Regions from separate parts of the Cryobacterium mannosilyticum genome, predicted to be linked through region 1. Evidence: predicted binding sites of a transcription regulator. Region 1 holds the regulator's gene; the other holds the start of a gene.
What was found. Region 1 encodes LexA, which represses DNA repair genes until DNA is damaged. Its sites were predicted from a motif close to TCGAACANNTGTTCGA; they were not measured.

Region 1 (4,306 bases):
TCCAGCGACTCGCCGAAGCCGGCGCCGAGTGGGTGCAACTCGACGAGCCGGCTCTGGTCAGCGAGAGCATCGACGCCCCCCGGGACAAGGCACTGACCGCACTCGGCTGGGCCTACGCCACCCTGGGCCGACTGTCCGCCCGGCCGGCCATCTTCGTCGCGGCACCGTATGGCAGCCTCGACGACGCCCTTCCCGTGCTCGCGGGTACACCGGTCGACGCGATCGGACTCGACCTCGTGCGCGGCGCCCTGTCCCAGGACACCCCCGGCCTGGCCGGGAAGACCCTCGTCGCCGGGGTGATCGACGGGCACAACATCTGGCGCGGCGACCTGGCCGGGGCGCTCGAGAAGGCCGAACGGCTCAGCGCGTTCTCCTCGCGGGTGGCCGTGTCCACGTCCACCTCCCTGTTGCACGTTCCCCACGACGTCGACGATGAGTCCGCGCTCGGCGACGAACTGACGTCCTGGCTGGCCTTCGCCGACCAGAAGGTCGGCCAGGTCGCCGCCCTGGCCCGAGGCCTCTCGCAGGGCCGGGAAGCCATCGCGGCAGAGCTGGCGGCAGCATCCGCCGCGCTCGAATCCCGGCGCACCGCTCCCGGCGTGCGAGACTCCGCGGTGCGTGCCCGCGCCGCGGCGCTCACCGAGGCGGACTTCAGCCGCGGCGACTACCGGACCCGGCTGGCCGCGCAGGATGCCGCCCTCGGGCTGCCGCTGCTGCCGACCACGACCATCGGGTCCTTCCCGCAGACCGGGGAGATCCGCCGGGCCAGGGCCAGGCACCTCGCCGGAACGCTGTCCGCCGACGGCTACCGCACTCTGATGGAGGCGGAGATCGCCCGGGTGGTCGCCTTGCAGGAGGAGATCGGGCTCGACGTGCTCGTGCACGGCGAGCCGGAGCGCAACGACATGGTGCAGTACTTCGCCGAGCAGCTCGACGGCTTCCAGGTGACCGAGAACGGCTGGGTGCAGTCCTACGGCAGCCGGTGCACCCGGCCGTCGATCCTCTGGGGGGACGTGTCCCGGCCCCGCCCGATCACCGTCGACTGGTCGACCTACACCCAGGGGCTGACCAGGAAGCCGGTCAAGGGGATGCTCACCGGACCGGTCACGATCCTCGCCTGGTCGTTCGTGCGCGACGACCAGCCGTTGGGCGACACCGCCCGGCAGGTCGCGCTGGCGCTCCGGGACGAGATCACCGACCTCGAGGCGGCCGGGATCAGGCTCGTCCAGGTCGACGAACCTGCCCTGCGCGAACTCCTCCCGCTGAAGAAGAGGGACCACGCCGACTACCTCGACTGGTCGGTCGGCTCCTTCCGCCTCGCCACAGCCGGCGTGGCCGACGCCACCCAGATCCACACCCACCTCTGCTACTCGGAGTTCGGCGTGGTGATCGACGCCATCCGGAACCTCGACGCCGACGTCACCAGCATCGAGGCCGTGCGCTCCCGGATGGAGGTCGTCGCCGACATCGAGGCCGGCGGATTCGACCACGGCATCGGACCGGGCGTGTACGACATCCACTCACCGAGGGTGCCGAGCGTGGCGGAGATCACCGAGCTGCTCGACCGGGCCCTCGAATCCATCCCGGAGCGCCAGGTCTGGGTCAACCCGGATTGCGGACTCAAGACCCGCGGCTACGCGGAGACCGCCGAATCGCTGCACAACATGGTGACCGCCACCCGCGCGGTGCGCGCGCGCATCGGTGCCGGCATCCCCGCCTAAACGCGGCCCCCGGCCTGAGCGCCAGCCGAACGCAGAACGGCCCTGCCGGAACACCGACAGGGCCGTTCCGCGCGAGAAGATCAGACCGAGCGCAGCACCGCCACGATCTTGCCGAGAATCTCGGCGTGGTCGCCGACGATGGGCTCGAAGTTGGTGTTGCGCGGCAGCAGCCAGATGTGTCCGTCGCGCTGGCGGAACACCTTGACCGTCGCCTCGCCGTCGAGCATGGCCGCGACGATCTCGCCGTTCTCGGCCGTCTTCTGCTGGCGGACGACGACCCAGTCGCCGTCGCAGATGGCGGCGTCGATCATCGACTCGCCGACGACCTTGAGCATGAACAGTTCGCCCTTGCCCACCAGCTGGCGGGGGAGCGGGAAGATCTCGTCGATCATCTGGTCGGCCATGATCGGCACGCCGGCCGCGATCCGGCCGACCAGCGGCACCATGGCCGCATCGCCGACCTGCACACCCGACTGGTAGCTCTCCGCACCGCCGGCCGCCACGTCCTCCGGCGACTGCGGAATCTCGATCAGCACCTCGAGCGCCCGAGGCCGGTTCGGGTCGCGCCGGAGGTACCCGCTCAGCTCCAGCTGGTTGAGCTGATGGGTGACGCTCGACAGCGACGAGAGGCCGACCGCGTCCCCGATCTCGCGCATGCTCGGCGGATAGCCGCGCTGACTCACCGAGCGCTGGATCACGTCCAGAATGGCGAGCTGCTTCTCACTGAGGCTCTTGCGCCGCCTGGTTCCGCCCTTGTCGCGGGGACCGCTGCTGTCCTGCGTCACGATGTCGCTCCTCGTCTCGGTGAACCGGTCCTGTCAGCGGTCGAAACCGCCGTCAGACCCGAATGTCGGTGGCGTCTGGTTGATTCAATCCAGACAATCGAAACTGTATCCATCTCGAGCACGATAAACAAACATCTATTCGAGTGTGTCGTCACCTTTTTCGGGAAACAACGCAAATATCTCTTGATTGTTCGAAGAATCGAATATATATTCGGAACATAGGTTCGCATCCGGCTCTCCCGGCCGAGAGCCGGATGCGTTTTTACACAGGAGGTTCGACATGAGCACTGCAATCGGAATGACTGCCCTCGGAAGCAACGGGGCGCTCGACCTGGGGGCCGTCCGATCAGGCGCCGTCCGGATGCCCTCCGTCCGCACCCGCCTGCACCTCACCCGACGCGGTCGGGTCGTCTTCACGACGCTCGCAGCGATCCCCCTTGCCGCCGTCGCGCTCGCCCTCGCCCTCAACGGCGGGATCGCAGCGGCGGAGGGCACCAGCGCCGGTGCGGCCACGGTGGCCGACGTCGCAACGGTCTTCGACTACGTCACCATCGCGTCGGGCCAGTCCCTGTGGCAGCTGGCCGAGACCATCGCCCCCACCTCGGACCCGCGCGACGTGATCGCCGAGATCGTCAGCCTGAACCAGCTGCCTTCCGAGAACGTGCAGCCGGGCCAGCGCCTCGCCCTGCCGGCCAGGTTCTGAATCGACTGGGGCGTGATCGGTGCCGCCCGGGGGCACCCGGGCATCCCCGGTAGCATTGGGGGAGTGACCAGTCTCAACGACCTGCCCCTCCGCGACAATCTGCGCGGACTCACCCCCTACGGAGCACCACAACTGCACGTGCCCGTCGCGCTCAATGTGAACGAGAACACGCACGGGATCCCCGACGCCGTCGCCGGCGACATCGTCGCCGCGATGGCCGAGGCCATCCGCACCATCAACCGCTACCCCGACCGCGAGTTCACCGAACTGCGGGAGTCGCTGGCCCGGTACCTCGGCCACGGTCTCACCCGGGAGAACATCTGGGCGGCCAACGGCTCGAACGAGGTGTTGCAGCAGGTGCTGCAGGCCTTCGGCGGTCCGGGCCGGTCGGTCCTCGGCTTCGCGCCGACCTACTCGATGTACCCCCTGCTGGCCTCCGGCACCGGAACCCGGTGGATTGCCGGCACCCGCGACACCGACTTCGAGCTCAGCCCGGCCACCGCCAGGAGCTGGGTCGACGCCGAGTCGCCCGACCTCGTCTTCCTCTGCTCCCCGAACAACCCCACCGGCACCCCGCTGTCGCTCGACACGATCGCGGCGGTGTACGACGCGGCCGACGGAATCGTGGTCGTCGACGAGGCCTATGCCGAGTTCGGCCCGTCCGACGCGCCGAGCGCACTCACCCTGCTGCCCGGGCGGGAACGGCTCCTCGTCTCCCGCACCATGAGCAAGGCGTTCGCATTCGCCGGCGCGCGGGTCGGCTATCTTGCGGCCGACCCGGCGGTGACGGATGCCCTCCGCCTGGTGCGCCTGCCCTACCACCTGTCGGCCCTCACCCAGGCCGCGGCGATCGCGGCCCTGGCACACAGCCCCGAGATGCTCGCCATGGTCGACGACATCCGCGGTCAGCGGGACCGCCTGGTCACCGAACTTGCCGTCCTCGGCTACCGGCCACTGCGCAGCGCGAGCAATTTCGTGTTGTTCGGCGGGGTGGACGATCCCCGGGGCACCTTCGAGGCCTTGCTGGCGGAGGGCGTCCTGGTGCGCGACGTCGGAATTCCGGGGCACCTGCGGGTGACGGCGGGCACCGAGGCGGA
Region 2 (4,306 bases), on a different contig from region 1:
GAACCTGCCGGTCAGTCGGTGTCCCGGTCCCGGGTTGGCGTGCCCGGGTCGAGTTGGCGGTGGGTCTTGCTGGGGAGGGGGATGAGCGTCTGTTTCGGGTCGACCGAGACCGGTGGCTTCAGCCAGTAGTGGTCGCCGCCCCGGAGGATGACCCAGGCCGTGTTGTGGAGGAGCAGGTGGTGGGGGTGGCAGAGGCAGACTCCGTCGGCGAGGTCGGTGTAGCCGTGTTCGAGGAGCCACTCCTTGAGGTGGTGGGCTTCGGTCCAGGCAGGTGGCCGGTCGCAGTCGGGCCAGACGCAGCCGCCGTCGCGGGCGCCCATGGCGGTGCGTTGGGCCGGGGTGAAGAGGCGTTGTTCCCTGCCGACGTCGATGGGTTGGCCCGTGTTGTCGAAGAGGATTCCGAGGTAGCCGGTGTCGCAGAGTTGTCGTTCGACGGTGGCGAGGGAGATCGGAGCTGGGCTGCCCTCGATGGACCCGTGCCCGGCCGCCAGGACCACGGCCGTCCCCGGCCGGCCGGGCTCGCCGGACAGGTCGGCTTGGCAGGCATGGCCGGTTTGGCCGGTTTGGCTGGCATGGCCGGTTTGGTCGGTTTGGCTGGCATGGCCGGTTTGGCTGGCATGGCCGGTTTGGCTGGCATGGCCGGTTTGGCCGGTTTGGCCGGCTTGGCTGGCATGGCCGGGTTCGCCGGGTGCACTCGATTGGCCGGATAGATCGGGCTCGCTGGGTTGGCCGGATAGATCAGGCTCGCTGGGTTGGCTGGGTTGGCCAGGCTGGCTGGAGGGAGCGGCTGTGTCAGGTCTGGCCGCTGGAATAGGCCGGAGGAGTGACCTGCCCGGCGCTCCCAGCGCTTCAGGTGCTCCGGAGGCGCCGGGTTCTGACGGTGTTACTGGTATAGAGGGGGACGTGCCGGCCGGCGCCGGGGTTGCGCTGCCGCCGCCGGCACCGGCACCGGTGTTGGCGTGGGTGGCGTTGGTGAGGTCTTTCTGGGTGACGATGATGCGCACGGCGGGGCGGCGGCCGCCGAGCATCTGGCCGGGGTCGACTTCGCCGGCGATCTTGAGTAGTTGCACGAACGAGTCCGCGGCGATCTGCGCGGTGCTGCGCGGGTCGTCCTGGACGGCCTTGGCCCAGGCTTTGCGCTTCTTGTCGACGAAGCGCACCCCGCCGCGTCTGGGGCTGGTGATCGAGTCGTAGGTGGAGAGCACGAACTCGCCATCTTCGGGGGCGAAGAGCCCGTGCAGGCGGACCATCCCGTTGGCGAGGCGGTAGACCTTGAGGAACCGGTCGTCGTAGGCCTGCTTCTCGCGGGCGGCGATGCCGGCCTGGTCGAGGTCGTCGCGCATCCTTCGGGCGCGGGTGAAGCATTGGTCCGCATTCAATTGGCCGGCTTCGGCGAGGAGCCGGGTGAGGGCGGTGGCGAGTTTGTCGGCGGTGACGGCGGTGTCGATATCGCCCAGGCCCTTGCGAATCGATTCGGCGGCGTCGACGGAGAGGGTCCCGGCGGTCACGGCGCGAGCGATCGGCGCCTGCCACGACACCGGGCTGCCCGGATCGGGCGGGACGCCCACAGATCCGGCCCCGGAACCATCAGCGCGACCGTCGAGACCGCCCAAGTCGCCGCCCGCACCACCATCGACACCAGCCCCGTCGACACCAGCCCCGTCGCCGTCGGTCCCGTCAGCGCCAGTCCCGTCGGCGCCGGGCGACCCGAGGCCGTCTGCGGCCTGCCGGTCGGCGGTCTCGGCCCGGGCGAGCATCGTGCCGACGGCGACGAGCTTGAATGCTTCGTTCTTGCTTGAGCCGGTGACCTTCTGGATCATCGCCTCCGGGGAGAGGAACCCCTGCTGCGCGGCCAGGCCGGAATGGCCCAGCTCCGGGCGGGACCGGTCGGCGATGGTCGCGGCCATCCACGCGGCGTACACCTCGAGCAGGCGGCGGGCCTTTGCGATCTCCCGCTGACCGGTCAACACGACCGCGTCAGGAAGGGCTTCCAGGTCGGCGCTGGAGCAGCCCAGGCGGGCGACGGCATCCGCTGCCTGTCTGAGTTGCTCTGCCGGTGAGTCCATGCCACGAAGATACCAAAACACGAACACAAATTTGAGGGTTCGTCACTACTTGTGGATAACTTATTCGAAGATTCATTCTCCGGTCTCGGCAGGCCCGACCACAGGGCAGGCGATGCTATTCGGCGGCGGGGAGCAGGGCAGCCTCGAAGGCTACCCAGGCGAGCATCGCGCACTTGACCCTGGCCGGGTAGCGGGAGACGCCGGAGAAGGCGGCCGCGTCACCGAGGATCTCCTCGTCGGGTTTGATCGTGCCCCGGGAGCGCAGCATCTCCCGGTAGAGGTCGAGCATTGCCCTGGCCTCGGCGACGGTCACGCCACGCACGGTGTCGTGAAGCACGGATGCCGACGCCATCGAGATGGAGCATCCGTCACCGCTCCAGGCGAACTCTTCGATCACGGCCTCTTCACCGGGGCCGCGCACGCCGACCCGCACGGTGACCTCGTCGCCGCAGGTGGTGTTCACCTGGTGCGACTCGCCCACCCGCAGCCCGTCGGGCCCCGGTGCGGCCGACCCAGGCTCGGCCGCCGCAGGCACGACTGACGCAGGCACGACCGACGCAGGCGCGGCCGGGATCGGCGGCAATCCCTCGGCCGGGGCGCCGTGCCTGGCCTTCGCGTGGTCGAGGATGATCTGCTGGTAGAGCTGCTGCATCGCGGTGCTGGTCATGAACGGACTCCGAAGAACGGCGCAACCTCGCGCAGGGTTGCCAGGAACTGGTCCACCTCGTCGGTGGTCGTGTAGAGGTAGGTGCTCGCGCGCGTGGACGCGGTCACGCCGAGGCGCCGGTGCAGCGGCTGGGCGCAGTGGTGCCCGACCCGCACCGCGATTCCGGCCTCGTCGAGGTACTGGCCCACGTCGTGCGCGTGCACGCCGGCCAGGTCGAAGCTGGCCAGGCCGATCCGTTCCACGCCGAGGCCCGGCCCCAGCACGCGCACACCGGGGATGTCGCTGAGCCCCGCGACGAGGCGCTGGCCGAGCTCCGCCTCCCGGGCCGCGATGCGCTCCATTCCCGTCTCGGTCAGGTACCCCACGGCGGCGGCGAGGGCGATCGCCTGGGAGATGCGCTGGGTACCCGCCTCGAACCGCTGCGGCGGGGCGAGGAACTCGGCTGTGTGCATGTCGACGGTCGTGATCATCGAGCCGCCGGTGAGGAACGGCGGCAGGTCGGCGAGCAGGCCGGCCTTGCCGTAGAGCACTCCGATGCCGGTCGGGCCGAGCATCTTGTGGCCGGAGAAGACGGCGAAGTCCACGTCGAGCGCCGCGACGTCGACGGGCAGGTGCGGCACCGACTGGCAGGCGTCGAGCAGCACCAGCGCGCCGACCGCTCGGGCCAGGGCGACGAGCTCGACGACGGGATTGATCGTGCCGACGACGTTCGACGCGTGGGTGACGGCGAGCAGGCGGGTGCGGGAGCCGATCACGGTGGCCGCGGCGGCCAGGTCGAGGGTGCCGTCATCCTGAACCGGGATGAACCGCAGGGTCGCGCCGGTGCGCAGCGCGAGCTGCTGCCACGGGATCAGGTTGGCGTGGTGCTCCATCTCGGTCACGACGATCTCGTCGCCCGCGCCGAGCCGGAACCGCTTCGCCGCCTCGCCGCCGAGGCCGAGCGACGCGTTGGAGAGGGAATAGGCCACCAGGTTGACCGCCTCGGTGGCATTCGAGGTCCAGACGACCTCGTCGGTCTGGGCGCCGATGAAGGCGGCGACCGTGGCGCGGGCGGCCTCGAACGTCTCGGTGGCGCCGAAGGCGAGGGTGTGCGCCCCGCGATGCACTGCGGCGTTCCGCTGCTCGTAGAACTCCTGCTCCGCCTCCATCACGCTGACCGGGTTCTGCGAGGTGGCCCCCGAGTCCAGATAATTCAACGGATGCCCGTTGACCCGGGTTTCCAGGATGGGGAAGTCGTTGCGGATCCGGGCCACCTCCTCGTCCGTCAACGGGCGAGCGGTCGCACGGGTGGACGAGGTTGTGGGAACGGTCATTGTTTAAGCGTATTCCTTTGCCCGCGGATTGCGCACCGCGTGACGGCCCGCGACCGCACCGTGGCCAATTCAGGAGAACTGCCCGGATGCCGCGGGTCGGGCCCCGGAATCACGCGGAATCCCGGTCGCCGGCATCCGTTTGTCCTGAATTCGGCACAGGGAGGCGGAGGCAGGAAGCAAGAGCAGGAGCAGGAGCAGGAGCAGGAGCAGGAGGCGGGAAGCAGGGGCGGGAAGCAGGGGCGGGAAGCAGGGGCGGGAAG

Region 2: E3O32_RS12930 (DUF222 domain-containing protein) is a predicted target of LexA. The motif match lies at 2,086-2,101, and genes of this name have one in related genera.

Annotation. Positions count from the first base shown of each region.
Region 1 is NZ_SOFM01000044.1:71,126-75,431, forward strand. Features, by position in the region: gene metE (5-methyltetrahydropteroyltriglutamate--homocysteine S-methyltransferase) at 1-1,721, shown strand, start outside; gene lexA (transcriptional repressor LexA) at 1,802-2,506, opposite strand; gene E3O32_RS14370 (LysM peptidoglycan-binding domain-containing protein) at 2,787-3,209, shown strand; gene E3O32_RS14375 (histidinol-phosphate transaminase) at 3,273-4,306, shown strand, end outside.
Region 2 is NZ_SOFM01000040.1:66,863-71,168, reverse strand. Features, by position in the region: gene E3O32_RS12930 (DUF222 domain-containing protein) at 12-2,066, opposite strand; gene sufU (Fe-S cluster assembly sulfur transfer protein SufU) at 2,182-2,733, opposite strand; gene E3O32_RS12920 (aminotransferase class V-fold PLP-dependent enzyme) at 2,730-4,046, opposite strand.